DNA from 4 places in the Micromonospora sp. NPDC047074 genome. Region 2 is predicted to be linked to each of the others. Evidence: riboswitches for the same ligand, from Rfam matches in the RefSeq annotation. Region 2 holds a riboswitch; each other region holds the start of a gene.
The links. A riboswitch is a leader RNA that binds a small molecule or an ion and turns the genes downstream of it on or off. The one in region 2 is predicted to bind cyclic di-AMP.
Positions count from the first base shown of each region.

Region 1: linked by a shared signal. The riboswitch ahead of ABZ809_RS03815 (hypothetical protein) and the one ahead of ABZ809_RS10190 (C39 family peptidase) in region 2 are both predicted to bind cyclic di-AMP.
Region 3: linked by a shared signal. The riboswitch ahead of ABZ809_RS01515 (NlpC/P60 family protein) and the one ahead of ABZ809_RS10190 (C39 family peptidase) in region 2 are both predicted to bind cyclic di-AMP.
Region 4: linked by a shared signal. The riboswitch ahead of ABZ809_RS13280 (hypothetical protein) and the one ahead of ABZ809_RS10190 (C39 family peptidase) in region 2 are both predicted to bind cyclic di-AMP.

Region 1 is NZ_JBEYVB010000002.1:35,342-42,379, forward strand. Features, by position in the region: gene ABZ809_RS03810 (carbonic anhydrase) at 1-651, shown strand, start outside; gene ABZ809_RS03815 (hypothetical protein) at 772-1,788, opposite strand; cyclic di-AMP (ydaO/yuaA leader) riboswitch at 1,792-1,923, opposite strand; gene ABZ809_RS03820 (YibE/F family protein) at 2,090-3,442, opposite strand; gene ABZ809_RS03825 (hypothetical protein) at 3,771-4,286, shown strand; gene ABZ809_RS03830 (DUF305 domain-containing protein) at 4,369-4,998, shown strand; gene ABZ809_RS03835 (metal-sensitive transcriptional regulator) at 5,290-5,592, opposite strand; gene ABZ809_RS03840 (cation transporter) at 5,742-5,951, shown strand; gene ABZ809_RS03845 (hypothetical protein) at 5,978-6,979, shown strand; gene ABZ809_RS03850 (heavy metal translocating P-type ATPase) at 6,991-7,038, shown strand, end outside.
Region 2 is NZ_JBEYVB010000005.1:44,630-51,667, reverse strand. Features, by position in the region: gene ABZ809_RS10205 (acyltransferase) at 1-202, shown strand, start outside; gene ABZ809_RS10200 (hypothetical protein) at 293-778, shown strand; gene ABZ809_RS10195 (hypothetical protein) at 925-1,731, shown strand; cyclic di-AMP (ydaO/yuaA leader) riboswitch at 2,000-2,139, shown strand; gene ABZ809_RS10190 (C39 family peptidase) at 2,364-3,209, shown strand; gene ABZ809_RS10185 (alpha/beta fold hydrolase) at 3,316-4,059, shown strand; gene ABZ809_RS10180 (CDP-glycerol glycerophosphotransferase family protein) at 4,092-5,816, opposite strand; gene ABZ809_RS10175 (bifunctional cytidylyltransferase/SDR family oxidoreductase) at 5,853-7,038, opposite strand, start outside.
Region 3 is NZ_JBEYVB010000001.1:299,764-306,801, reverse strand. Features, by position in the region: gene ABZ809_RS01520 (peptidoglycan recognition family protein) at 1-1,164, opposite strand, end outside; cyclic di-AMP (ydaO/yuaA leader) riboswitch at 1,414-1,548, shown strand; gene ABZ809_RS01515 (NlpC/P60 family protein) at 1,561-2,601, shown strand; gene dcd (dCTP deaminase) at 2,673-3,251, opposite strand; gene ABZ809_RS01505 (pyridoxamine 5'-phosphate oxidase family protein) at 3,330-3,878, shown strand; gene ABZ809_RS01500 (zinc metalloprotease) at 3,985-4,974, opposite strand; tRNA gene ABZ809_RS01495 (tRNA-Gly) at 5,264-5,337, shown strand; gene ABZ809_RS01490 (hypothetical protein) at 5,513-6,511, opposite strand; gene ABZ809_RS01485 (SigE family RNA polymerase sigma factor) at 6,508-7,029, opposite strand.
Region 4 is NZ_JBEYVB010000007.1:113,047-120,084, forward strand. Features, by position in the region: gene ABZ809_RS13260 (STAS domain-containing protein) at 298-660, shown strand; gene ABZ809_RS13265 (5'/3'-nucleotidase SurE) at 757-1,581, opposite strand; gene ABZ809_RS13270 (PfkB family carbohydrate kinase) at 1,578-2,555, opposite strand; gene ABZ809_RS13275 (SRPBCC family protein) at 2,745-3,212, shown strand; gene ABZ809_RS13280 (hypothetical protein) at 3,324-4,391, opposite strand; cyclic di-AMP (ydaO/yuaA leader) riboswitch at 4,404-4,535, opposite strand; gene ABZ809_RS13285 (cation diffusion facilitator family transporter) at 4,691-5,608, opposite strand; gene ABZ809_RS13290 (AAA family ATPase) at 5,688-7,038, opposite strand, start outside.

The sequences.
Region 1 (7,038 bases), on a different contig from region 2:
GTGCCCGTGACGCGTGAGCAGGCACTCGCCGAGCTGCACGCCGGGAACCGGCGGTTCGTCACCGGCGCCCCGCGCCATCCCAACCAGGACGCCGGTCACCGCGCGGCGGTCGCCGACGGGCAGCACCCCTTCGCCGTGATCGTCGGCTGTTCCGACTCCCGCCTCGCCGCCGAGATCATCTTCGACCGCGGCCTTGGCGACCTCTTCGTGGTCCGCACCGCCGGGCACACCATCGGCCCCGAGGTGCTGGGCAGCGTGGAGTACGCCGTGACGGTGCTGCGTACGCCGCTGGTGGTGGTGCTCGGGCACGACTCCTGCGGTGCCGTCCAGGCGGCGCGTGCGGCGGACGCGACCGGCAACCCGCCGGGCGGGCACCTGCGCGCCGTGGTGGAGGCCGTGGTGCCCAGCCTGCGCCGGGCCGCCGCCGAGGGGGTGGACGAGATCGACCGGATCGTCGACATCCACATCGCGTACACCGTCGAGGCGATGGTGGACAGCTCCGCCGTGCTCGCCGCCGAGGTGGCCGCCGGGCGGTGCGCGGTGGTCGGCATGTCGTACCGCCTGGCCGCCGGTGAGGTGCGGACGGTGGCCGGGGTGCCCGCTGACGCGGTCGACGTGGCCGAGCCGGCCGCCAGCGCCGCGCTCGCCTGACTCCATCCGTCGAACCCGGCCCCGCACGCTCCCCGGCCGGCCGCTCGCCTGGCGACGCCCCCCCACGACACAGCAGGGCCGCCCCGGACGGATCGGGGCGGCCCTGCTGTGTCGCAGAGGCTAGAGCAGTGACACGTGGACGTGGTCCGTGTGGTTCGACGGGCCGCTGTAGGAACTCCAGCCGGTCGTCGGGAACCAGATCTGCCGGTTCCAGATCACGTAGTAGATGCCGAGCCGGTCGGCGTTGCGGACCAGGAACGCGGTCAGGTTGTTGCCGTACATGTAGGTGTCGTCGTTGTGCCAGGGGGAGAAGCCGCTCCTCTGCAACGACCAGTCACAGGCCCGGCCCTTCGGATGTTCGTACGGCCCACCGGAGCGGTAGCAACCGACGAACCGGTTGAAGCCGGCCCGCTTGACCTCCTTGTACATGTGCAGCGTGCGTGCCGTGATGCAGCCGGAGGTGGTGGGGTCGTTCTCGGTGCAGCCCAGCGGCTTCCAGTCGCCGTCGGCGGTGCGCCCCGGGGCCATCCTGGCCACCGGCGAGGTGGCGACCACCTTGCCCTTGGTCAGCCCTCTGCCGCCCACCAGGGCCAGGGCCTTCTCCGCCTCGCGCTTGCCGCGGTTCAACTCGTTCGCGAGCTTCGCCTGCTCGCGGACCTCGGCGTCGAGCGCCAGCTTGGCCTGCTCGGCGCGGGTCTTGACCGCGTTCACCTCGGCGAGCTTCTTGGAGTTGACCATGTTCAGCTCGTCGAGGGCGGCGGCGCGCTGGACGAACGAGTCGGGGTCGGTGGTGCCCAGCAGCATCGACACCGCGCCGATCCGCCCGGTCCGGTAGGACTGGGCGGCGATCTGGCTCACCTGCGGGGCCAGCGCGTCCAGTTGGGCCTGCGACCGGTCGACCTCCAGGGCCAGTTCGAGCTGGCGCTTCTTCGACTTCGCCAGCTTCGCCTTGGCCTGCACGTACGACCGGGTCCGGGCCTCGATCAGGTCGTCGAGCAGCTTGGGCTCGTCGTCCCCGTGCCCCGAGGGTTTGGGTGGGGTGGGCGCCGCCACCGCCGGAAGGGGTCCGGCGAAGACCGCCAGGGCGGCGAACACGGCCACCACGGGCGTCAACCAGCGGCGTAGGGGTGCCGTCACAGTTTTCCCTTCCGTCGACCGCCGACCGGGTTAGCTGACGGGTTCGGGGCGGAAGTGGCCCCTACCGCTGTCGCGGATTCACCCCACGTGCCTGGGTCCCCGGCTCGCCTTGCGGCGATTGGGCGGTGGCACCGCAGGCGCCGCTGCGCGCCTTCGGCGGTGACCGGCAGCGAGATTACCCGAGAGGCCTTCCTGGGATCTACGTCCCTAAGCCGACTAAATGCGTCATTTCGTGACGGCGGAGGGTGACCAGTGACGCGTTTATCAGGATCGAAGTCCCGACCCGTCACACTGCGTGGTGTCACCATGCGGTCTCCGTACTCCTGCCCCCGTCGGGCCATCCGCTGCGGGCGGTGGCAGTCGGGTCCGTGGCGCGTGCCCCGCCGAGCGCCTCCAGCGCCTCGGACCGGTCGGCCGCCGGTCGGGGAGCCGGCGTGGTCGGGGGTTCGGCTTGCTCGGAAACTTCACCGCCGCGCCGCCCGGCGGTGGTCACCACGGCCGCCAGCCCGGTGGTCAGCGGCACGGCGGCGATCAGGCCCAGGGTGGCGACCGCGCTGCGGACGATCTCCTGGGCCAGGAACTCGCTGGTCAGAATCTGGGTCACCGCCCGGGAATCGGCGGTCAGCAGGAGCAGCACCGGCAGGGAGGCGCCGGCGTACGCCAGCACGATGGTGTTCACCGTCGAGGCGATGTGGGCGCGGCCGACCCGGGTCGCCGCGCGGTAGAGCTGCATCCGGGACAGCCCCGGGTTGGCGTGCGCCAACTCCGTGACCGTGGCGGCCTGGGTCACCGTGACGTCGTCGAGTACGCCGAGAGATCCGATGATGATCCCGGCCAGCAGCAGGCCGTGCAGGTCCACGTCGACCTGGAGCACGGACAACGTGGTGGCGTCCTCGGAGCCGAACCCGGTCAGGTGGGTCGCGGCGGTGGCGATGGTGCCCAGCACGCCGGTCAACACCAGGCTGCCCAGCGTGCCGAGCACGGCTACCGAGGTCTGTGCGGTCACGCCGTGGGTCAGGTAGAGCACCACGAACATGATCAGGGCGGCACCGACGACCGCGACCAGCAGCGGGGGGCTCCCGGCGCTGATGCCGGGCAGCACGAAGGTCAGCAGGATGGCGAAGCTCGCCGCCAGGCCGGCCAGCGCGGCCAGCCCGCGCCACCGCCCGAACGCGACGATCGCGGCCGCGAAGAGCACCACCAGCCAGACCAGCGGCTTGCCGCGCTGGTGCTCCGCGATGTTGTAGGTGCTGATCGAGGGGTCGGCGGGGTCGGTGAGCTGGACCAGGATGATCTCGTCGCCCACGGCGACGGCCGGCGCGCCGGGACCGGCCGGCACCGGCGTCTCCACCTGCTGACCGGCGGCGGGGCCGTCGTCCACCCGTACGGTGACCGTCCCGCAGGGGCCCTGCGCCCCGTCCGGGCCTCCCTCCGGGGTTTCCGGGGCCGGTGGGCACGGCTCCGTCACCACCCGCGTCACCGTGCCGTGCTGCCGGGGCGGTTCGGTGCCGGCCGCGGGGTCGGGCGCGTCCCACGGCCACAGCACCAGGGCGGCGATCAGCGTGGCGACGAAGAGGGGCACCACCGTCGCCACGAGGATCCGTCGCACCCCGGGCGGGGCGGATGGAGCAGGCCGGGTGTGGTCGGCGCCCATCGAGTCTCTCTCCCAACGATTCCGGGCGGGGGCGTGCGGGCGGGCCGGTTCAGCCCCGTCGCGTTGCCGGGGCGTGGACCGTACCCGTGCGGCGGTGCGGTGACGTGCCGCGGTCGTCGTCCCCCGCCCGGTCGGGGGCGCGCGGCGGGCGGTACGAAATCCGGAGGGTCACCGGCCGAATGGTAGCCACCCCGGCGTCCCGGCGCAGTTCGTGCGGGCGGTGTCGGGGTGTGGGTCCGGCCGGAACCGTTGTGATTCCGGTCCCGGTCGGGTGTCGTGCCCGCGTGGTGGCCCGCGGCGGCCGGGCCGACCCGCTAGCGTCCCAGGTGTGCGGACGACGGTGACGGCGGCGTGGTGGGCCCGGGTCCCGCTGCTCGTCTGCACGCTGCTCGGTCTGGCCGCGATGCACACCATCGGCCACGACTCGCACCCGACGGGACACTCCGGCACCCCGCCGGCACACGCCGCCGGGCCGGCACACGCCGCCGGGCCGGGTTCGCACGGCGACGGGGTGGGCGCGCCGGTGGTGGCCCGGCCCGACACCCTTCTCCCGTACGCCGCCGGATCGGTTCTCCGGTCCGGCGCGGGCTGCCCCGGTGACTGCGGGTCCGACCGGCTCCTGCCGTCCAGTGGCCCGGGCGGAGGGCTGCCCGGTTGGGGCGTGTGCCTGGCGGTGCTGGGTGCGTTCGCGGTCACCCTGCTGTTCGCCGCGCTGCTGTCGGCCGTCGTACGCGCTGCCGGCCCGCCGGGGGGTGGCTCGGGCGGCTCCGCTCCCTCGTCCCGGGCCCCGCCACCCCGGCCGGTGGGCCTGCGGCTCGCCACGGTCTCGGTGCTGCGCAGATAGGACGCGTCCGGTGCGGTCCGGCGGTACGCCGTTCCGCGCCCTCGTCGTGCTGCGTACGTTCCGACATCGAAAGGCCCAAGACATGACTATTCGTACCCTTGTGCGCCGTGCCGCCCTGGCCGGCGTCGCCCTCACCGCCGTCCTCGCCGTGACCGCCTGTGGTGACGACGACCACTCGTCGCCAGGCACGGGGCACGGCACGCCCGGCAGCGGCGGGCCGTCGGCCACCGCCACCGGCGCGGCCGCCTTCGGCGACGCCGACGTGATGTTCGCCCAGATGATGATTCCGCACCACCAGCAGGCGGTGGAGATGGCGGACCTGGCCGCGACGCGCGCGGCGGACCCGGAGGTCAAGCGGCTCGCCGCGGAGATCAAGGCGGCGCAGGCGCCCGAGATCGCCACGATGAGCGGCTGGTTGACGGCCTGGGGGAGGCCCGCGCAGTCGCCGGGAGCCGAGATGCCGCACATGGACCACGGCATGCCCGGCATGATGTCCGACGCCGACATGACGAAGCTGGCGGCGGCCTCGGGCCGGGAGTTCGACCGGCAGTTCCTGACCATGATGATCGCCCACCACGAGGGCGCGATCACCATGGCTCGGGACGAACTGGCCCGGGGCATGAACGCTGAGGCCAAGGCCCTGGCCGAGCAGATCGTCAGCAGCCAGCAGGCCGAGATCGACACGATGAGGAAGATCCTCGGTCGGTTGTGATCCGGTGGCCCCGGCGCCTCTTTCGGGGGGCGCCGGGCCCATGCGCGCCGCGCTGGCCCCCGGGCCCCGGGCCCATGCGCGCCGCGCTGGCCCCCGAGACCGCGGACCCCGCCGCGCCACCCAAACCGCCCCGAACGAGACATCACTCCGCCCTGCCCCTTGCCGGCCCCTCGGCGATCTTGCACTTCATGCCCGGACAAAGCCGACATTTCAACCCAGAGTGGGGGCTGGAAGTGCAAGATCGCGAGCCAAAGGCGGGTGCGGGAGTCCCGCCGTCGGGGGGCCGCGGACTCAGCCGCGCTTCATCAGGCGCCCGACGGCGGCCATCATCTCGGTGGCCATCTCGTCGGCGCGGCCCTCGGCGGCGCCCTCGCGCATGCAGTGCCGCGAGTGCCCGTCGAGCAGGCCGAGCGCGACCTTGTCCAGAGCGGCCTGGATCGCGGAGATCTGGGTGAGCACGTCGATGCAGTAGCGGTCCTCGTCGACCATCTTCTCGATGCCTCGGACCTGCCCCTCGACGCGGCGCAGCCGCGCGAGCAGCTGGTCCTTGGTGGCGGTGTAGCCCCGGGTCGGGGCGGGCGTCGGTGTGGTCATGGGGTCGAGGATACCGTACCCCTCGGGGGTATGGTACGGTGCTCGGTGTCCGATACCCCCACCCGGTAGGGGTACATGATCTAGGCAGCGTTCCGCCTCCGATTTACCCCCTGGGGGTATAGGCTTGGCGGAGTCGAGAGGAGAGTTCGATGGTCACCACGACGTACCAGGTGCAGGGCATGACCTGCGGGCACTGCGCCACCTCGGTCAGCGCCGAGGTCGGCGCGATCACGGGCGTCAACGACGTACAGGTCGACGTCGCCGCCGGCAAGGTCACCGTCACCAGTGCAGGTCCGTTGGACACCGACACCGTGCGCGCCGCCGTCGACGAGGCCGGCTACGAGCTCGTCGGCGCCTGACGGCCACGGAGAAAACGAGGCACACCATGAACACGGCGACGAAGCTGAGCGGTTTCGCCCTCGGCATCGCGGCGGTGTTCGGCGCGACGTACGGGGTCGGCCGCGTGGCCGGCCCCGTGACCCCGCCCGCCGAGACCCGTCACGACCCCAGCGGCGACCACGGGGCCACCGGCGAGGGCGACCACGGAGGCGAGCAGGGGGGCGCGGCCCACCTGCCCGGCGGGCTGCTCGTCTCCGACCGCGGCTACACCCTCCGCCCGGTCGACGCCGCGGCCGGGCAGTTCGCCTTCCAGGTCACCGGCCCCGACGGCCGGGCGGTCACCGCGTACGACGTGGCGCACGACAAGCGCATGCATTTGATCGTCGCCCGCCGCGACCTCTCCGGCTTCCGGCACGTACACCCCGAGATGGGGGCGGACGGCACCTGGCGGGTCGACTCGCCGCTCGGCGGACCCGGCGTCTGGCGGGCGTTCGCCGACTTCACCCCGACCGGTGGCGAGGCGTTGACGCTCGGCGTCGACGTGACCGTACCCGGCGCGCTGACCGGGCGGCCCCTGCCCGCCCCGGCGACCAGCACCACGGTCGACGGCTACACGGTCACCCTCGCCGGCACGCCCCAGCCCGGCCGCACCGCCGACCTGACCCTGACCGTGAGCCGCGACGGCGCGCCGGTCACCGATCTTGAGCCCTACCTGGGGGCCTACGGCCACCTGGTGGCGCTGCGTCAGGGCGACCTGGCGTACCTGCACGTGCACCCGCACGGCGAGCCGGGCGACGGGTCGACCAGGCCCGGCCCCGACGTGAGCTTCTCGGCGGAGATGCCGTCGGCCGGTGCCTACCGGCTCTACCTGGACTTCAAGCACGGCGGCGTCGTGCGTACCGCCGAGTTCACCGTCGTCGCCGGCAGCCCGGCAGGGCCGGTCGCCCCGGCCCCGACGGGCGTCCCGACGGCGAGCAGTACGCCCGCCGCCACGAGCTCCCCGACCGCCGACGCCGGCCACGGCGTCCCCGGTCACGGGCACGACTGACGGGATCCGTGATGACGACCAGCAGCAAGCCCTTGCCGTACGCGCCGAACCAGATCGAG
Region 2 (7,038 bases):
GTACGTCGAGACCCCGATGATGCGTCTGCTCACCCCGCGCCGGCCGGCCCGGGCGACGCCGCCGGGCGCGGACGCCGTCGGCGAGCAGCCCGGCGATCGGGGGCCGGGCGCACCTGCGGAAGCGCGGGGCGGCGCCGTCCCGCGGCCCCGGTCCGCCGACCCGCGGACCGACCACCAGCAGGCGTACGTCGACTCGCGCTGACAGGCCGGCTCGGTCCATCCTGGCCGGTGCGGCGCGTCGACACGCCCGGTGACGCTGCGGGCCGCGGTCGGTGACGGTAGCGTTGGTCGCGTGCCAGCCGCCGCCTCCACCTGTCCGCTGTGGTGGATGGCGCGCTGGGCGGTGCGGCTGCTGACCGGCCTGGCGGTCGCGGTCGCGTTCACCGTCGGCGCCGGGGTGCTCCCCGCCGCCGCGTCGCAGCTCGGGGTGCCCGGCGCCCTGGCGGTCGACTCCACGCCACCGGCCTTCCCCCGCGCCGATGGCGTCGCCCGCGCGGATGGCGTCGCCTGCGCCGATGGCGTCGCTAGCGCCAACGGCGTCGCTAGCGCCGGCAGTGTCGTCCACGCCGACGGTGCCGTCTACGCCGGCGGTGTCGATCGGGCCGACGGCCGAGAGGTCCGGGTCGATCGTGCCGACGACGAGGCCGCCCAGGCCGGCACCCGACCCGGCGCGCCCGCCGCCCCGGCCCCGACCTGCCCGGCCGCGGCCGGCCCCGACCGGGTGCTGGTCGGAGCCGCCCCAGGTGCCTCCGGTTCCCGGGCCCCGCCGCGCCGCTGAGCCGTGCCACCCGTGGGGGTGCCCCCGCGACCGCGTCCGCCGAAGCTCATCACCGCACCCGCCCGACGGCGGCCCGTGGCGTCGCCACGCCCGCCCGGGCGCCGCGTGCGCCCCGTTGCCGCACTCGCTGCCGTGAGGTGCCGACCATGGAGATCGTCCTCTACCAGTTCCTGATCGAGGTGCCGCGGGCCGTCGCCATCTGGTCCGGCCTGCTCCTGCTGGCCCTGGCCGTGCTCGCCGTGCTGGTCGCCCGCCCGGAGGGCACCCGTCCGGTCGGCGAGTCGGCCGTCGTGCCGGTCGACGACCCCGCCACCGAGGCGGCCGACCTGCGTCGCTACGCCGGGGAGGTGGCCGTCGCGGCGGCCCGGGCCGCCCGGACCGCCCGGCGACGGCGGGCCGACTGGCTCGCCGCGCAGGAGGAGGCCGATCGGGCCTGGCGGGCGTACGACGAGGCGGAGACGGTCGCCCGCCGGTTCACCGGGGCCGCCGGCCTGCCCGTCCCGCGCACCCCGAGCACGCCCGCCGAGTACGCCGCCCGGGAGCGCTGGCTGCACCACGCCGCGCTGGCGGCCCACTGGCGTGGCGACCTCACCGGCCGCCAGACCGGCGACGTGTTCGGCCGCCGGGCCGGCTGGGATCCCCGTCGGCACCCGGTCGAGCAGGAGATCGTGCTGGCCCGCGCGGTGCGCGACGCGAAGCGGGCCGGCCACCGGGCCGCCGCCGAGCGGGAAAGGGCGGCGTGGCGCGACGCCGACCTGGCGGCCGAAGCGGCGCGCGCACTGGCCCGGGAGGCATACACGGCAGCCTCCCGTCTCCACCCGGCGACGCCCGCCCCCCGAATCGGCGATCTTGCAGTTTCCGCCCCGGCGAACACGGCATTCGCCGCAATTCACGGGCCCAAAGTGCAAGATCGCGGGAGGCGGCGGGCCGGGCTGGTCCCGACGTTTTGGTGACGCCGGTCACGGCGGTGGAGAAACGGTCATTCCGGTGTGGTGGGGGTGATTCTCGTCGGGGGTTCGACGCCGATGTCCGCCAATCGTCCCGTTGTTGCCCCTTAGCGCCTCTGAAAACGGTCGTCCCATTGAGTCAAGTCAGTGCCGAGGTGACCACAAAAAATGTCTTCGGATCAAGGTTTAAGCAGGTGGAGGAGGGTTGGCAGGGCGCGTGACGGACAGTAGTGTCGGCCCGTCCGGTGCGGTACCCGATCGCAAGAGGCGACGCCGCGCCGACCCGCCTAATCGTGAATACGAACCGGGGACCCACTGCTCCATGGGGTGAATCCGCGAGCCTACGGCCCGCGGTAGGGCGTTCTTCCCGCCCGAATCCGTCAGCTAACCCGGTCGGCGGTGCCGGAAGGAGTTCCATCCTCGTGCAGCACCAATACACCCCTCGGTCGGCCCGCCGTCTCCACGGGGCCGTGGTGCCCGTACTCGTCCGGCCACAGGCCGCGAGCTGAGCCACCGGTCACCGTCCGCCGCCCGGCATTCCGGGCGCATCCCCTGAGTGCTCCACCGTCCGCACGGACGCCCGTCCACGCGGCCGGTCCGCCCTGCCCTCGGCACGGAGCCGCTCACCCCCCGAGCCCGTGGAGGAAACCGTGAAGCACCACCTGAAGCGACACCTGCGTCGCCTCACGTCCGAGCGCCCGTACCAGGTGGCCGCCGCGTCCGCCGCGGTGCTGGTGCTGGCGTCGGGCACCGGCGCGCTGCTGGCCGGCACCGACGACGACCCCGCCGCCGCGCAGGCCCCGGTGTCCGCGACCGAGCAGCGGGACGACACCGCCGCCTCGCGTGGCCAGGCCCGGATCGCGACCGTCCCGTCCACCGGCGCGCCGGCCACGTCCAGCGCCGCCCCGTCGGCCAAGGCCACCACCGCCGCCCCGGACCCGGACCTGACCCGCAAGCCGGAGCCGCCGAAGCCGCCGAAGTCCAAGATCCTGGACTACGACTACCAGGCCCAGACCACCTTCTACAACTGCGGTCCGGCCGCCGTCCGGCACGCCCTCAGCGCCGCCGGGATCGCGCGCAGCCAGGACGCCCTCGGTGCGCAGCTGGGCACCGACGAGATGGGCACCGACTCGGCCGAGGACACCACCCGGGTGCTGAACGCGACGGTGAAGGGTGACCCGTACCGGACCCGCATGATCCCGGGCGGCGCCGCGACGCCGGCCCAGATGGACCGGCTCCAGGACGATGTCGTCGCCGCCATCACCGGTGGGCGGGGCGTCGTGGTGAACGTCGCCGGCAGCGCCACGGACAACAGCGGTGGCTGGCACTCGTTCCCCGGCGGCCACTACATCGCGGTGGTCGGCTACCAGGACGAGGGCCGGCTCGTGAAGATCGCCGACTCGGCGAACCCGGCGACCGCGTCGTACTGGATGAGCACGATCGCCCTGGCGAACTGGGCCGCCACCCGCGGCTACTCCGCCTGACCGACGACCTCGACGGGCGTCGGCCCCCACCCGGGGGCCGGCGCCCGTTGTCGGCTGCGGGTCAGGGCCCTCGCCGAGGCATCCGGTGGATGGCACACTGCGCCCCATGGTCGACGAATCGGATGACCGGGACGGCCGCCGGGTCCTGCTGCTGCTGCACGGCATGGGCGCGACCGGCGACGTGTGGCTGCCCTGGGCGCCGCTGCTGGAGCGTCGGTGGGCGGGGCGGTGGCTGGCGCCGGACCTCGCCGGTCACGGCTGGTCGCCGCCGCTGCCGGAGTACTCGTTCGCCGCCCTGGCCGCCCGGGTCGCCACCGGCCTCGGGCCCGGGGACCGGCTCGTCGTGCTGGGGCACTCCCTGGGTGGCGTGGTCGGGCTGGCGCTGGCCGCCCGTGGCGCCGGACTGCCGGTCGACGCCGTCGTCGGGCTCGGCATCAAGGCCGTCTGGTCGCCGGCCGAGCTGGCGAAGGCCGGGGAACTGGCCGTCCGGCCGGTGGCCTGGTTCGCCAGCCGGGACGAGGCGGCCCGCCGTCACCTGCGGGTGGCCGGCCTGACCGGGCTCTTCGCCCCGGACCACCCGGTCGTCGGTGCCGGACTGCGGCAGGTCGACGGTCGCTGGCGGCTGGCGATGGACCCGGCCGCGTTCGCCGTGGGCGAGCCGGAGCTGCCCGCCCTGCTGGCGGCGACCGACGTGCCGGTGCTGCTGGCCCGGGGCGAACACGATCCCATGGTCACCGACGCTCAGCTCGCGGAGCTGGGCGTGCCGGTCGCGACGCTGCCCGGCCTGGGGCACAACGCCCACGTCGAGGCCCCCGAGGCGGTCCTGGACCTCGTCGACGCGTACCGCTGACCGAAGCCGCGCGGCGGGACCGGGCAGGTACGTCAGGTGGCGGGGGAGAGCGACGCGTCGTCCGGGTCGACGGGACGGCCGGCCCCGTCGGCGGCACGCGGGGTCGGCGGGTTCCAGCCCCGGTCGAGCTGGTGCCGGGCGGCTTCCAGGAACGCCTCGGCGTACGACTCGGCGGGGAAGTCGCCCAGGTAGCGGGTCCGGGTGACCCAGCGCGCCGAGGCCAGGGGATCGGTGTCGAGCAGCGCGGCCAGCACCTCGTCCACGTTGGACATGTCGCGCCGCAGCACGTAGCCCGAGCCGGCCAGCGGGAACCGCTCGGTGAACCGGTCACCCTCGCCGCCCATGTCCGTCACCGCGTACGGCTTGCCGGAGTAGAGGTAGTCGGAAATCACCCCCGACACGTCGGAGACCAGCGCGTCAGAGCGGTTCACGCACTCGGTCAGGGTCAGCTCACGACTCGCGGCGGCGCCGAAGACGTGCTGCCGGCCGCTGCGGGCCCGGTCCGCGGCGAGCAGCTCGGTGAGCCGGCCCAACTGTCGCGCCGAGGCCGGGTTCTGTGACGTGTACGGGTGGGCCCGCAGGATCACCGTCGCGCCCCGGGCCAGCAGCCCGCGCAGCAGCGTCTCGGCGACCGGCAGGGAACAGTAGTTGGCGTCCGCGTGGTGGCCGGTCCAGGTCGGTGTGTAGAGCACCGTCGGGGCGGGCCGGCTCGCCGGCTGCTGGCGGACCTCGATCGCCTCGACCTGCGGCCGGCCGACCACCACGAACTTCTCCGCCGGGATGTCGACGCCGGCGCGGGCGTACCGCTCGATGGCGGCCTGACCGGCGACGAAGATCCGGTCGAAGATGGCGGAGACCGGGTTGGCGCTGGGCGCCTTGTCGCTGTCGCCGTGGTGCAGCTGGACGTGGGTCAGCTGGGTGAACCGGATGCAGTGGCTGTTCTTCGCGCCGTGGTTGACGTAGAACGCCACCCGCAGGCTCGGCACCAGCGCCTCGTCCATCGCCTTCAGCGTCGGGCAGTAGACCACCGGCGCGCTGGTGGCCGCCGCCACGGTGGACAGGAACTCCGGCTCCCGCAGCATGACCAGGAACGGCCGGCCGATCCGCTCCAGGTACGGCAGCCACATGGTGACCTGGTATTCGGAGCCGGGCGGGGCGGAGAAGTAGAGCAGGAACTCGGGCTGGTGCCGGCGCAGCGCCCGGGACACCGCCGAGCCGCCGGCCCCCGGCCGGAACCGGCGCCGGGCCAGGTCCAGCCCGACCGCTCCGGCCCCGGCGGCGGCCAGCACGGCGGCGGCCAGCGCGACACCGGCCGGCAGGGTCGCGGCGGCGGCCAGCGCGAGCACGGCGAGCAGCCCCGACAGCGCGTCGCCGAGGCGGGCGGCGACCAGCGGCGTCCAGGCGCGCACCGGCAGGTTCGCGGCCCGCAGCTCCAGGCCGCCGGCGTCCCGCAGCGGACCCACCAGCAGCACCAGCCCCAGCAGGACCAGCGCGGTCGCGGCCAGCGCGGGGTCGAAGCCGGCGTCGAGGCGCCGGGCGTAGCCGACCAGCACCGCCGCCGCGACCAGCACCGTCTCCGCCGCGGTGTCGGCGCCGGGCCGGACCCGCCGTTCCCAGGCCGCCGCCGCGAGGGCGGCCACCGCCAGTCCCAGTCCCCAGCCGGTCGCGCCGGTCAGCGCGACGACGAGGAACGCCAGCACCGCCAGGCCGGTGGCCAGGGCGCGGGCGAGCAACTTCCGAACCAGATCACCACGCATGTCGGCTCCGTCTCCCGCCGTGCTCCGAGACCCGCGTCAGCCGGCGTTGGCCGGACTGGCGTCCCGCGTGGCCTGCCCCGGCACCGGCTGGGCCGGCACCTCGCCCGGCGCGCGGCGTACGTCGATGACCTGACCGGTCAGCTCCGAGACCAGCACGTCCAGCGAGGACTGGGCGACGGTCTCCGCGGCGAGCAGCGTGTGCTCCGGCTCCTCGCCGAACGCCTTGGTGCGCATCGGGGTCGCGGTCCGCTCGGGGTTGATGCAGTTCACCCGTACGCCGAACTCCGCCCACTCGTCGGAGAGCGCCTGGGTGAGGTTGACCAGGGCCGCCTTGGTGGACGAGTAGAGCGCGTAGTCGGCCCGGCCCCGGGTGTAGGAGCTGGAGGTGTAGAGCAGCAGTTGGCCCTTGGTCTGCTGGAGGTAGGGCAGCGACTGGCGGGCGGCGATGACCGGCCCGACGAAGTTGACCTGGAGCACCCGGTCCATCGTCTCCTGGTCCATCTCGGACAGGGGACCCTTCTCCAGGATGCCGGCGGTGACCACCACGTGGTCGATCCGCCCGGTGGCCTCGAAGGCGGTCCGCAGCGCGGCCTCCACGTCCTCGGCGCGTTCCACGTGCGTGCCGGTGCTGGAACGGCTGAACGGGAAGACCTGCGCGCCGTAGCGGCGGGCCAGTTCGGCCAGGTCGTGGCCGATGCCGTAGCTGCCGCCGAAGATCACCAAGGTCCGGCCGGTCAGCTCCTCGGTGTAGCTGCGTTCGTCGGTGACCCGGGGCGCCTGCGCGGCGGCGAGCTGGAAGAGCTTGTCCGCCAGGTGCACGTCGACCGGGTGGGTGACCTTGATGTTCTCGTCGGAGCCGTCGATGACCTTGATCGGGGTGCCGGGCAGGTAGCGCAGCACCACCCCGCAGTCGTCGGTCGCGGCGAAGTGCGGGTCGCCCTCGGCGAGCCGGTAGGCCTCCCGGATGGTCCCGGAGCGGAACGCCTGCGGGGTCTGGCCCCGGCGCAACGACGAGCGCACCGGGATGTCGGTGATGCAGTCGTTCTCGTCGACCTGGATGATCGTGTCGGCCGACGGGATGGCGACGTCGACCGCGGCGTAGGTCCAGAGCGCGTTCACGCACTCCCGGACGATCCGGCTACTGACCAGGGGTCGCACCGCGTCGTGGAAGAGGATGTTGCAGTCGGCCTCGCCGACGGCGTCGAGCGCGATCCGGGTGGTC
Region 3 (7,038 bases), on a different contig from region 2:
CGGGATGTTGTAGGCCCGCGCCAGGTGCCGGACCAGCTTGGCGGAGGTGCGGTACATCGCCTCGGTGTACCAGGTGCCGTGCCCCGCGAAGCCCTCGTGCTCCAGGCCGATGGACTTGGCGTTCACGTACCAGTTGCCGGCGTGCCAGCCGACGTCCTTGGTCTTGATGTGCTGGGCGATGTGCCCGTCACTGGAGCGCAGCGTGTAGTGCCAGCCCACCCGCTTCGGGTCCTTGACCAGGTTGACGCTGGGCCCGAAGTAGCCCTCGGTGTCGTGGATGACGATGTACTCGATCTTCTGCCGGGACGGCCGGTCGGAGAGATCGTGGTTGCCGTAGTTGCCCAGGGTGGGCCCGAAGTTCTGGTAGGGCGCCGGGATCCACTCGCAGGAGATCGTTTCGGGGCACTCCAGCCCGTCGGGCCGGGCGAGCTTGCGCAGGCCCAGCCGGTCCAGCCAGGAGCTGTCCGGCTGGATCGCGAGGGCGGCCAGCGTGACCCGCTGCCCGTCGTCGGTCAGCCGGCTGTCGCCGGTGCTGATGGTGGTGTACACCTCGTTGGCGAAGGCCGCCGCGGCGTCGGCGGTGTCCGCGCCCGAGTAGCGGGCCACCGCGCCGTACCAGGCCGCCGGGTCGGTGTCGGCGCCGACCGGGGCGCCGATCTCCTTCTGGTACGCGGCCAGCAGCGCCGCCCCGCCGCGGATGTTCGCCGTGACGTCCGTCCGCAGCGCCTCCTCGCTGGCGCCCGTCAGGCTGGCGGCGGTGTCGAGCGTCTGCAACGACGGCTCGGCGGGCACCGGTTCCGCCTCGGCGGGTGCCTCCGGGGCCAGGGACACGCGGGAGTCGTCGCCGCGCGGGTCCTCCGAGCCCTCGTCGTGGTGGCCGCCCCCGGGCAGGGCGGCGACGTGCTCGGCGTCGGTGAGGTGCATGGGGCCGAAGCCGCCACTGGTGCTCGGCGTGCCTGCGTTGGTGTCCCAGCGGGACTGCAGGTAGGAGACTCCCAGCAGGACGCTCTCCGGCACGCCGTACTCGGCTGCCGCGGCGGCGTACTGCTGCTGCCGGTCGGTCGCCGGCGCTGCGGCGGCGGATCCGGCGGCGGTGAGCGGCGTCGCGGTCAGGGCGGCGGCCACGGCGGCGGCCAGCAGGACGCGTCTGCTCCTCGTTGTCACTGACAGGTGCATCAGACCCCCAGTTCGGACGGGCAAATGTGGGGCCACCTTCGCCCCGCCCGCAGCCTTTGGTCAATACCTTTCCGTCAGACACTTCAGCAGGAAGAAAATCTTCGCCGCCCGGCTTGCGGTCCCACCGGCCGGTCGGGCACGGAGTGTCAGGGCCCGGAGGGTTGCGGATCGATAACGGTCGTCTCTACTCTGGTCATTCGTCGGCCGGTGACAGTCCGTCCATCCGGGGCGGGCGACGGTCCGACACCGCCGAGTCGCTCCCGAGCGAGCCGGGGACCCAGGTTCCCGGGGTGAATCCGCAGCCACTGCGGTAGGGCGCCCCCTTCCCGCCCGAACCCGTCAGCTAACCCGGTAGGCGGTACGGAAGAAGGAGTACGAAGCCCGGTGGCACACCATGCCCCGCGGCCACCGTCGGCACGGTCGGTGCTCGCCGACCCGACGACGGCTGCGCCGCGCCCACGCTGGTACCGCTGCACCACCGCCCTCGCCGCCCTGGCCGCGTTCGCCGTCGTCCTGACCGGCGGCGCCACGGCGGCACACGCCGAACCGACGGTCGCCGAGATCGAGCGCCAGATCGACGAGGACTGGAACAAGCTCGAACCGATCATCGAACGACACAACGCCACCCGAGGAGACCTCGCCGCCAAGCGGAAGCAGGCCGACGCGCTCGCCGCCCAGATCAAGCCCCTGCAGGAGCGGGTCGACCAGGCGATGGCGAAGGTCAACGCGCTGGCCGTCCGCGCCTACAAGGGCGAGAACGTCTCCACCATCAACGCCCTGCTGGGCAGTCGCTCACCGAGCCAGGTGGTGGGGCAGCTCGAACTGCTCGACCGGTTCGCCCAGCACCAGCAGGAGGACGTGCGGCAGGTCGCCGAGCTGCGTGACCAACTGGCCGCGAAGAAGGCGCCGCTGGACGAGATGGTCGTCCAGCTCGCCCGGACCGAGGCCCAGCTCGCCGCGAAGAAGAAGCAGATCAACGCCGAGATCGACCGGTTGCAGAAGCTGCGGCTGCGGATCTACGGCAACGGCGGCGGCGGGCCCCTGCGCCCAGCCCCCTGCCCGGCCAGCTATCCCGGCGGCGCGGCCGGCGTGGCGGTGAAGTTCGCCTGCGCCCAGATCGGCAAGCCCTACGTCTGGGGCGCCGAGGGGCCCAACTCGTACGACTGCTCCGGGCTGATGCTCGCCGCCTGGGCGAAGGCCGGGGTCTCGCTGCCGCACAACGCCGCGCAGCAGCGCCGGGTCACCGCGACCGTCAGCCGGGGCGAGCTGCGCCCTGGCGACCTGGTCTTCTACTACAGCGACCTGCACCACGTCGGCATGTACGTCGGCGGGGGCTGGGTGGTGCACGCCTCCCGGGCCGGGGTGCCGATCAAGATGAAGAAGGTCGACGACGGCCCGATCCACAGCTACGGCCGCCCCGGCTGAGACGTAGGGAAGGGCACCTTCCTAACGGAATCGGTAGAGGAAGGTGCCCTTCCTGACACATGGCGGCAGGGTCAGCCGGTCGGCCAGGTGCGCCACTGCTGCCAGGAGCGGCTGGGAGTCGGGCCGCGCTGCCCCTGGTAACGCGAGCCGTAGACGGCCGAGCCGTACGGGTGCTGGGCCGGCGACGAGAGCCGGAAGATGCAGAGCTGGCCGATCTTCATGCCCGGCCAGAGGGTGATCGGCAGGTTGGCCACGTTGGACAGCTCCAGCGTGACGTGACCGGAGAAGCCCGGGTCGATGAAGCCCGCCGTGGAGTGGGTGAGCAGGCCCAGCCGGCCGAGGCTCGACTTCCCCTCCAACCGCCCGGCGAGCTGGTCGCCGAGCGAGATGACCTCCAGCGTCGAGGCGAGCACGAACTCGCCCGGATGCAGCACGTACGGCTCGCCCTCGGGCACCTCGACCATCGACGTCAGGTCGTCCTGCTGTTGCGCCGGGTCGATGTGGGTGTAGAGGTGGTTGTTGAAGACCCGGAAGAGCCTGTCCAGGCGTACGTCGATGCTGGAGGGTTGCACCAGCGCAGGCTCGAACGGCTCCAGCGTGAGCGTGCCCGCCTCGATCTCGGAGACCAGGTCGCGGTCGGAGAGCAGCATCGCAACACCTTAGCGAGCGATGTGCGTGACCTGCGTGTCGGAGTGCATCTTCGTACGTTTGTTCGATAGAATGCCGGCATGGCTTCCTGGTCCGAATTCGCCGCCGACGAGCCCCGCCTCGCCGACGGGATCCGCCTCCTCATGCAGCAGTACGGGCCGGGCTTCGGCTACCTGGCCACCGTCCGCGCCGACGGTGGGCCCCGGGTGCACCCGGTCTCCCCGGTGATCACCGACGAGGGGCTCTTCTGCTTCGTCGTCGACTCGCCCAAGCGGCGTGACCTGGAGCGCGACGGCCGCTACGCGCTGCACTCGTTCCCGCCGGAGGAGAGCGACGACGAGGCCTACGTCGCCGGTCACGCCCGGCCGGTGACCGATCCGGCCCGGGTCGCCCGGCTGGCCCGGGGCCACCGTGCCGCGCCGCAGGTCGACTGGCGGATCTTCGAGTTCACGGTCGACGTGGCGATGCTGGCCCGCCGCGAGCCCGGCGTCGCGGGTGGTGTGGGCGGCGTCCACGGCGGGCCGGCCGTCCAGGTGTGGCTCGATCCCCGGGCGACTGCAGCCGGCACCGCCGTGGTCCCCGAGACGTGGTCGGGGGGCGGCGGCCAGGCCGCCCGCCCGGCCGCCTGAGACGCGGCGTGGCGCTCCGGGTCGTCCCCCTCCGGGGCGCCACGCCGTGCAAGACATCGGTGCCGGCCCCGTCGAGCGGGGCCGGCACCGATGGCCGTACGCGAGATCAGGCCGCGCGGTACGCGTTCCAGGCGGTCAGCATGCGGCTGGCCTGCCCGGCGGTGAACTGGTACATGCAGGAGTCGTACGTGTAGTCCATGAAGTTGGTGATCGGGTCGGTACCCGGGGCGGTGCAGGTGTCCCGCCCGGTCGGGCACTCGTAGGCCGGCGACGCCTCGGCCGCCGTGTCGCTGACGCTGTCGCCCGAGCCGGAGCAGCCGCCCTGGAAGGTGTGGTAGAGGTTCAGCCAGTGGCCGACCTCGTGGGTGCCCGTGTCGCCCTGGTTGTAGTTGGTGGCGGTGCCGCCCGGCAGGGATTCGCTCAGCACGACGACGCCATCCATGCTGCTGAGCTTCCGGGTCGGGAAGGTCGCCCAGCCGAGCAGGCCGTCGCTCAGCTCACCCAGGTAGATGTTGAGGGTGTTCTTGCCGCCCTCGCGCAGCGACGACTTCATCGACCGCTCCGCCGAGGAGCCCTGCACGATCGGGAACCAGGCCGGGTTCGTCACCCGGTTGATCTTCTGCAGTTGGAAGCCGAACGCGGTGGACGCGCCACCGGTCGCCCCGCTGAAGGACTGGTTCAGCACGCTGATCTGCGAGTTGATCATCGAGTCCGGGATGTTGCCGCCGGCCCGGGTGCTGTTCTCCTGGATCACGTGCACCACCACCGGGATGGTGACGGTGGCCAGCGTGGTGGAGGCGGCACCGGCGCCGGTACGGAAGCGCGCCCGCTCGCGCAGGGCGGCGGCCAGGTCGGCCTCGCGCTCGTGGGTCTCCGCGAGGGTCAGCTCGTTCGGCTCGTGCTTGGCCTCGCCGCCGTGCTTGACGCGGGCGTCCGAGTGGACGTCGGCCGGCTCGACGCAGACCTCGCCCGGGGCGGCGGAGAAGGCCGAAGCGGCCGGGACGACGCCCACCGCGGCGGTGCTGAGCAGCAGCGCGAGGGTCGTCGACGCGACACCGGCCGTACGCCGGGTCAGCAGGTTGGGACGGAGTCCCATGGGCCCACCTCTTTCTGGCGACGCGACAGGGGGTATGTCACGCCATGGCTGAGAACGTTGGGCAGACGTTACAACCGATCGATGAGTTTGAGAACGCCTATATGTTGCGCTGGTGAAACTTTTTCGTCCGGCAAGTCCTGTCGCCGCTGTCCGGCCTCCCGGCCTACGCGATCTTGGAGCGAGCGGGCCCTCCCGGGGGCGTCCTCCTGCCAAGATCTCGTCGCCACGTCACGCCGAAGGGGGTGCCTCAGTGCACCGTCGCGACGACTCAGGTACAGTGGTGCCGCCTGCGGGTGTAGTTCAATGGCAGAACATCAGCTTCCCAAGCTGACAGTGCGGGTTCGATTCCCGTCACCCGCTCCAGCGCAAAGGCCCTGGCCAGGACGTCAGTCCCGGTCAGGGCCTTCGATGTTCCACGATCGGCAATCACGCGACGTGCCCGTAGCGTGCTATCAGCTCTGGCCCCTGACCGGCGGATCAATCTACCGGTCAGGGGCCGACCTCCGAGGTCTCACGCCGACGGGCGGGAAGAGTTCGGTCAATCCTTGGTGGCACGCTCGGCCGCAGCGCGGTCACTCGCCACGATGAGGTCGAGCAACTCCTTGCCCAGCCCGGCCGGGACCCGGACGCGACCACCACCGGTCGAGATCGCCTGCGGGCAGGTCGCGTCACCCAGCACCACCGTGACGTCGTTGAGGGCGATTCCGACCGCACCGGGCATCTGCAGGGTGCATTCCTCACCGGCGGGCACGGGATCGCGCAGCTCGGTGAGTCTTGTCCGGATCTGGGTCAGCGTCCTGGCGTCCATCGCGGTCACCATCGGGCCCGCGTCCTCGGTGACGGCGCTGGTGATGCGGTCGGGCAACGCCAGGCCGCCGGAGGGCGGAGCCGGCGGGCCGGCGGGCCAGGTGACGCGCTTGAGCAGCTGCTCGCGACCCTTCTCGTCGCCCGAGATGAAGACTCCCGTCGCCAAGGACTCCTCATTGAAGGCGCGGTACATCGATATGGGCTCGATTTCCTGCACGACTTGGAGTAATTGCTCGTCCTTGACCACCAGCCGGTCCGGGTTGACGTACAGGGGGAAGGCGTCCCGCACGAGAGCGATCCACGCTTGACCTTCTGACTTGCACTTGGATGGTGCAGCCACGGGTTGGCCAGGAACGCCACCTCTTAGGCGGCCCGGTCCGCGACGCTCGGCGAGGTAGACGGTGTGTGGCTCGGCGTTGCAGGTGTCGAAGGTCGTGACGTTGCTCGTTCGCCAGCCCTCCGGGACGGCCACGGACAGGCCATCCAGGCTCACCGTGGTCTCGGGCGATCCGGCGGCCTCGTGCCGGTCCGGGGGCGCCGTTGCGAAGGGCAGGGCCACGACGGCCGCGACCGCGGCGGCGACAGCGCTGGCGCCGGCAGTTCCCCAGGCGTGGCGGCGCTGCACGCTGCGACGCCCGAGGCTGACCAGCCGGGAGGTGGGATCGGTCTCGGCCGGCGTCACGGAGGCGGCTGCGCGTTCGAGTAGTTCGCTGACGTGGGTGGGATTCACGAAGTCTCCTTGGAAGATCCGACGAACAGGCCACTGGCGCGCAACGCCGCCAGGGCACGCGATGTGCGGCTCTTGACCGTTCCCACCGCAACGCCGAGGGTCTGCGCCACCTCGGCCTCGGAGGCGTCGGCCCAGAACCGCAATACGAGCACCACCCGCTGGTCAGCGGGCAGCCGGCGCAGACTGGCGAGCACTTGCACGCTGAGATCCGACTGGTCCGCGAAGCCACGACGGGACGCATCCGGCAGTTCCTCGGTCGGCACCTCGCCGCGCCAGCGCCGGCGCCTGGCCCGCATCGCGGTACGGACCATCACCTGCCGGACGTACGCCTCCGGTCGCCCGTCCGGCACGCTCAACCGATGCCACGACCGATAGGCCGCGATCAGGCCCTCCTGGGCGAGGTCCTCGCCCAGGCGGCCGTCACCGGTCAACAGCGCGCCGAAGCGAACGATCTCTCGGTCCCGGCTGGCGACGAAGTCCTCGTAGCCGGCGGGTTCCGCTCTGCGAAGCAAGCCCATACCTAACTA
Region 4 (7,038 bases), on a different contig from region 2:
GAGCCGATGCTAGGCAGAACGGGCAACCTCGGGGGCGGAAGCGGGACAGGCCACGCCCGGAGGTCGGCTATTGGGCGGCGCGGGCATGGGCCGGCTACCCTGGTGCGGCGACGCGTCAGCGACAGCTGATCGTTGGGTGGACAAAGGTAAATAGTCCGGATAAGGGCGACTTGGTGTGTCCTCGTCCGCGAATTGCTCATCCCGAGGGGTGGCGACCGAGGCCGTCGGAGGAATACTCTCGGTCGCGGCCCGCGTACTGATGAGGCGCCCGTCGGACGGGCGAGTGGAGGTGCTCGCGTGAGCCTGTCGATCGTGAAGTCGGTTCTGCCCGGTGGTGTCATCGAGATCGCCCCACGGGGCGAGATCGACGTCGACACCGCATACGAGGTGCGCGAGGCGATCGCCGAGGTCCTGACCAAGGGGCGTCCCGGCCGGATCGAGCTGAACATGCGGCTCGTGACCTTCATCGACTCGGTCGGCATCAGCGCGATGGTCGCCGGCTTCCAGACCGCCGAGGTGAGCGGCGTCAAGCTCGTCGTCACCGAGCCGAGCCGGTTCGTGCACCGGCAGCTCTGGGTGACCGGCCTGCTCGGCCTCTTCGGCGCCCCCGAGCCCTACTACGCCGGCGCGCCCACCCCCGAGGTCCTGCCCGGCGCCTGACGCGCCCCGGCGACCGGCCGGAGATCATCCGCGCCGTGCCGGTGCCGGTCACAGACGTCGCGGCGTCGAGCAGGAAGGCTCAGCCGGGTCCGTCGCTCAGTCGCCGCCGAGGCCGGACAGGTCGACGTCCGTCACCTCGGTGACCGCGCGGACGGCCGTGACCGAGGCGTACCCCTCGGCCAGCAGGGCCAGGTCGGTGCCCGGCTGCACCGACTGCCCCGGCTCCTCCAGCGACGTGCGGACGAAGCCGTGCCCGGCCTCCGCCACCGTCATCTGCACCTGGCCGAAGCTGGCCAGCGCGCCGCGCCGCACCCCGCGCAGCCGGTTGTGCGGTACGTCCGGCGCGTTCACGTTCAGCACGCTCTCCACGGGTCCGGCGGTGAGCCGGGGCAGCAGGTCCAGGGCGACCCGGGCGGCGGTCGGCCAGTGCCGCTCCGCGTCGCGTACCCGGGCGGCGGCGGCCACCGCGGCGCCCCCGCTGGCGGCGGTGGCCTCGCCGGCCGAGAGCACGTCGAGCGAGACGGCCATCGCCCGGCAGCCGTTGGCGGCGGCGGTGAAGGCGGCACCCACCGTGCCCGAGTGCAGCACCGCACGCCCGGCGTTGGCGCCCCGGTTGATGCCGGAGAGCACCACCGCCGGCGGTGGCCCGAAGGCGCCGTGCAGCGCGATCAGCGTGATGAAGCCGGGGGAGCCACCCACCCCGAACGCCGGCACCCCCGGCAGGTCCGGCAGTGGGTGCTCGCGGACCACCACGTGCCCGTCGCGCTCCACCGCGGTCATCGCGGCGCTGGTGCCGCTCGCCTCCTCCAGCGGTGCGGCGACGACCAGGTCCAGGCCCCGGTCCGCCGCCGCCCGCGCCAGCGCCTGGATCCCCGGCGCCGCGATCCCGTCGTCGTTGGTGATCAGGACCCGGAGCGTCATCGCCCGGCCGCCCGGTCGGCGAGCTCGTCGGGGGTGGTCCGCTCCTGCGGCCGGCCGCCGGCCGGTACGAGTCGCACCCGGTCCACCAGGCCGGTGATCGAGTCGAGCCGCCCGGTGCCCAGGCCGTGCCGCGTCACGTTGAGCGCCCCGGCCGCCGCGCCGGTGCGGATGGCGGTACGCACGTCACCGCCGCGCGCCACCACGGCCGCCACCCCGGCGGTCATCGAGTCGCCGGCCCCGCGCGGGTCGGCGGCCTCCAACCGGGGCATCGCCACCTCGAAGACCTCGCCGTCGACCAGGGCCAGGGCCGGCTTCTCGGCCCGGCTCACCACCACGTTCTCGGCGCCCTCGGCGTGCAGGTCGAACAACGCCCGGGTGAGCTGCTCCTCGTCCTCGCCGTCGGCGCGGCCGTCGGCGATCAGCTCCTCGTGGCTGACCTTGAGGAAGAAGACGCCGCTGCTCAGGACCGCGGTGAGGTGCTCGCCGGAGAGGTCGACCACCACCCGGCTGCCGTTCGCGCCGAGGTCGGCCGCGAACCGCCGGTAGAGGTCGGCCGGGACCAGCGACGGCTCGTTCGGCCCGCTGAGCACGCTGACCGCGGCGCGCAGCCCCTCGCCGAGGGTCAGGTTGTAGAGCTCGTCCAGCTCGTGCCGGCTGAGCGGCTGGCCGGGCACGTCCACGATCTCCCGCCGGGAGCCCTCGCGGCGGTCGTGCACGTATCCGCCGCTGCCGGAGTCGCGCAGCACGACCTTCAGGTCCACCCCCTCGCTGACCAGCAGCGGCTCCAACACCTGGCCGATCTCGCCGCCGAGCGCGGTGCAGAGCACCACGTCGACCCCGAGCGACAACACCATCCGGGCCTGCCACACGCCCTGCCCGCCGGGGTGCAGGTGTAGCTCCGGTGCCTCGCTGGGCTGGTCGACGGTCACCGTCAGCCGGGGCGTGGGCGCGAAGACCATCACGTGCCCGCTCATCCGCCGAATCCGTCCATGCGCACATCCTCCACCGGCCGACACGTGCGGCGACCATCCATCTGCTGACCGTAGTGGGGCGGCTGCGTACACGCCGGCTGACCAGGTGTGATCGGCGCGCCGTTGCCAGCGGGTCGGGCATGGGCGACGATCGGGCGACGATCGGGCGACCACCGAGGGCGGGGGGCCGGCATGCTCAGGCGAGACTCGTTCAGCTACACCGTCCAGGCGTGCTGCTCCCTGCCGGAGGCCGCCGCGTTGCTCGCCGACCCCACCCGGCAGGAGCACCTGCACCCGTTGATCGTGCGGGTCCGCCGGGTGCCGCCCCGCCCCGGCGCCCGTGCCAGCTACGAGATCACCGATCGGCTGGCGGCCGGGCCGGTGCGCCTGCCGGTCACCTACCGGGCCGACGTCGTCGTCGACGACCCGGACGAGGTCGTCATCGTGGCCCGCCAGTGGCCGGCCACCACCGTGCGCAACCACACCCGGTTGCGGGCGGAACCGGACGGGTCGGTCCGGATCGACGTTCAGATCACCCTGACCGCGCCCGCACCGCTCTTCGGCTACGCGTTCCGCCAGGCCCGCGCCGCCCACCTCGGGCTGGCCGCCCGCCTCGCTGCCGCCCTCGGCCCGCATCCGGGCGAGCAGCCGGCCGGCTGACCGCCCGGGCGGCTGCGGGGGCGCGCGGGAGCACCGCCGTCCGTGCGTACGCCGCCGGCCGCGGGCGGCCCCGGTGGCCCGCGCCGGGCGGGTCACCGGGGCCGGAAAGCGTCAGTAGACCGACAGGTGCACGTGGTTGGTGTGGTCGCTGGACGGGTCGCCGTTGGCCCCGCTGTACGACTTCCAGCCGCTGCTGGGCAGCCAGATCTGCCGGTACCAGATCACGTAGAGCACGGCGAGCCGGTCGGCGTTGCGCACGAAGTACGCGGCCAGGTTGTTGCCGTACGTCCGGTCGCCCCCGGTGGCGTCCCCGCCGAAGCCGCCCTTCTGGGCCGCGAAGTCGCAGGCCCGGCCCTTCGGGTGCTCGCCGGAGCCGCCCGAGCGGTAGCAGGAGACGTAGCGGGTGAAGCCCGCCGCCTTGGCCTGGTTGAGCGCGTGCAGGGTGCGCGGGGTGATGCAGCCGTTGGCGGGGGTGGGGTCGTTGACGCTGCACGACTCGGACGGCCAGGAGCCGTCGGGGTTGCGCGGCGCCGCCTTCGCCGTCTTGGTCGAGGTGCCGCCCGGCGAGCCGCCCCCGCCCGCGGCCTGCTGCCGGTTGGCGACCGTCAGCGCCCGCTCGGCCTGTTCCTTGCGCTTGGCCATCACGGTGACCTGCTTGCGCTGCTCCCGGATCTCGCCGTCCAGGGCGAGCTTGGTGCGGGTGGCCTCGTCGCGGGTCCGCTGGAGGTCACGCAGGGCGCGGTCCTCGTTGGCGGCGACCGCGTCGAGGGCGGCGGCCCGGTCCAGGAAGCCGTCCGGCGAGTTGGCGTTGAGCAGGGCGGAGGCGGCGCCGAGCCGGCCGGTGCGGTAGGCGACCCCGGCGATCTCCCCGACCTTCGCGGTGCGGTCGGCCAGCTCGGTCTCGGTCGTCTTGAGCTGGACGGCGAGCTGCTGCTGCCGCTTGGCCGACGTCTCCAGGGCGCGCTTGGCGTCGAGGTAGCCCTTGCTGGCGGCCTCCAACTGGGCCCGCAGAGCGGGGGTGCCGCCCTCCTCGTCCTGCCCGGGTGCCGCGGCCAGCAGGCCGGTGCGGGCCGCGGCCGCCGCCGGGGCGGCGGTGACCGGGGCCACCGCGGCGCCGAGGGCGAGCGTTGCCGCGATCAGGGCCGCCATCCGGGCGGCACGTCGTCGTACGGGGGCCATCACTGGCATACGTGTTCCTTCCGTCAGCCGCCGACCGGGTTAGCTGACGGGTTCGGGACGGAAGATCCCTACCGCTGACGCGGATGCACCCCACGAACGTGGTTCCCCGGTTCGCCCCGAGGGGCGATTAGGCGGCGGCCACCGCCGGCACCGGTGGGGTGCCGCCTGGCGGAGGCCGAAGCCGAGCCTACCGGTGCCCGTGTGGTCGATGTAGCGCACGTGACTCAGCGTGCGCCCATCGAATACGGCCAAACCCGGCAGAAGGCAACAATACTACCGCAGATTTAAGGTTCTGCTCATTACCACTCGACCGCCCCGCAGGCCCCGGTGGCGGCTCCCGGCTCGATCTGCAACGTGGCGTGGTCGATCTGGAAGTCCTCGTGCAGGGCCGCACGGGCGGCGCCCAGCACCGCGCCGACCTCCGCGCCGGGCGCCATGGTCAGGTGCGCCGAGGCCACCTCCATGCCGGAGGTCAGCGTCCAGACGTGCAGGTCGTGCACCTCGGCGACGCCGGGCACGGCGGCCAGCCGGTCGTGCACGGCGGTGACCTGGAGGTGCTCCGGTGCGGCCTGCACCAGGATGCGCAGCGCGGCCCGCCCCAGCCGCCAGGTGCGCGGCAGGATGAACAGCCCGATCGCGACCGCCACCACCGGGTCGGCCCACCACCAGTCGGTGACGGTGATCAGCAGGGCCGCCCCGATCACGCCGAGTGAGCCCAGGAGGTCGCCCAGCACCTCCAGGTACGCGCCGTGGACGTTGATGCTCTCCTTCGCCCCGGAACGCAGCAGCGCGAAGGCGCCGATGTTGGCGAGCAGGCCGAGCACGGCGACGACCAGCATCGGGCCGGCCAGCACCTCGGGCGGGTCGCCGAAGCGCCGCACCGCCTCGATCACGACGTAGACCGCGACGCCGGAGAGCAGCACGGCGTTGGCCAGCGCCGCCAGCACCTCCAGCCGGTAGAGGCCGAAGGTGCGCTGCGGGTCCGCCCCCGCCCGCCGGGTGGCGGTGATCGCCGCGAGCGCCATGCCGATGCCGAGCACGTCGGTGAACATGTGCCCGGCGTCGCTCAGCAGGGCCAGTGAGCCGGTGCGGAAGGCGGCCACCGCCTCCACCACCATCAGGCCGGCGAGCAGCCCGAACGCCGCCCAGAGCCGGCCCTGGTGGCGGTGCGCGGCGTTCGCCACCGAGCCGTGATGGTGGTCATGACCTGCGCCCACGCGACCACCTTCCGTCAGGCGTCCGGATCCGCGTTCAATGTATGTTCACATCGCTATGTGTGCAAGTGAGTGTCGGGCGTCAGTCGGTCGGATCGACGGTGGTCAGCCGCTGGGTCGCCCGGGAGAGCGCGACGTAGAGCGTGCGTACCCCCGAACCCGGATCGGACCGGATCTCGCCCGGGGCGACGAGGACGACGCCGTCGTACTCCATGCCCTTGGCCTCCAGGCTGGTCACCACCTGCAGGCGCGGCGCGGCGAGCGCGCCCAGCCAGCCGGCCACCTCGTCGCGGCGCGGCACCGGCGTGATCACGCCGACGGTGCCCTCGACCTCGGCGAGCAGCGCGGTGGCCGCCGTCACGACGGCGGGCCGGAGCTCGGCCCTCGGCACCGCCAGCTCTACCGGGTCGACGCCGGTGGAGCGCACCGCCCTGGGCAGCGGGAGATCCGGGTGCAGCCGGCGGATCTCGGCCGCCGCCACGGCGAAGATCTCCGCCGAGTTGCGGTAGTTCGTGGTGAGGGTGAAGTGGTGCCGCTTGCGCCGGCCCAACGCCTGGTCCCGGGCCCGCTCCAACTCCTCCGGATCGCCCGTCCAGGCCGTCTGCGCCGGGTCGCCCACCACGGTCCACGAGGCCAGCCGGCCGCGCCGGCCGATCATGCGCCACTGCATCGGCGAGACGTCCTGGGACTCGTCGACCACCACGTGCGCGTACTCCCGGTAGTCCTCCGGACGCTCCCGGGCCGCCTCCCGGGCGGCGCGCTGCCGGTCAGCGAAGGTGCTCAGCTCGCGGACCCCGCCGGCCAGGCGGAACGGGTCCCGCTTCGCCCGGGCCGGCCGCATCGGCTTGCCGAGCAACGCGTCCAGCTCGTCGAGCAGCGCGATGTCGGCGATCGTCAGCCCGGCGTGCTCCAGGCTCCGGTACGCGTCGGCCAGCAGCCGGATCTCGGCCCGGGAGAGAATCCCGGCGGCGTACCGGTGCAGCCGGTCCGGGCGGGCCAGCCAGCCCAGCACGTGCCGGGGGTGCAGCCGGGGCCACCACGCCTTCAGGAACTCCCGGAACTCCGGCCGCTCGGCGATCTCGTCCTCGAACGCGCGCTGCTCCGGCAGCCCGCCGATGCCCAGCCGGCGGGCCTGCGCCCAGAGCGCCGCGAACACCCCGTCGAAGCCGGCCCGGCGCACCTCGTTGCGCCGCGCGCCCCGGGGCATCGCCCGGTCCCGGATGCCGTCCAGCTCGCGGCGCTCCAGGCGCAGCAGCGTCCCCCGGTAGAGCAGGCGCAGCTCGGTCGGGCCGCCCGGCACCGCGTCCCGGGCCGCCCGCTCCAGCACCCGCCGCATCCGCAGCGAGCCCTTGACCGCCGCCACGGCCGGCGGATCGGTGCGGGTGGCGGCCATGCCGGGGAAGAGGGTGCCCAGCGAGTGCAGCGTGGCGGTG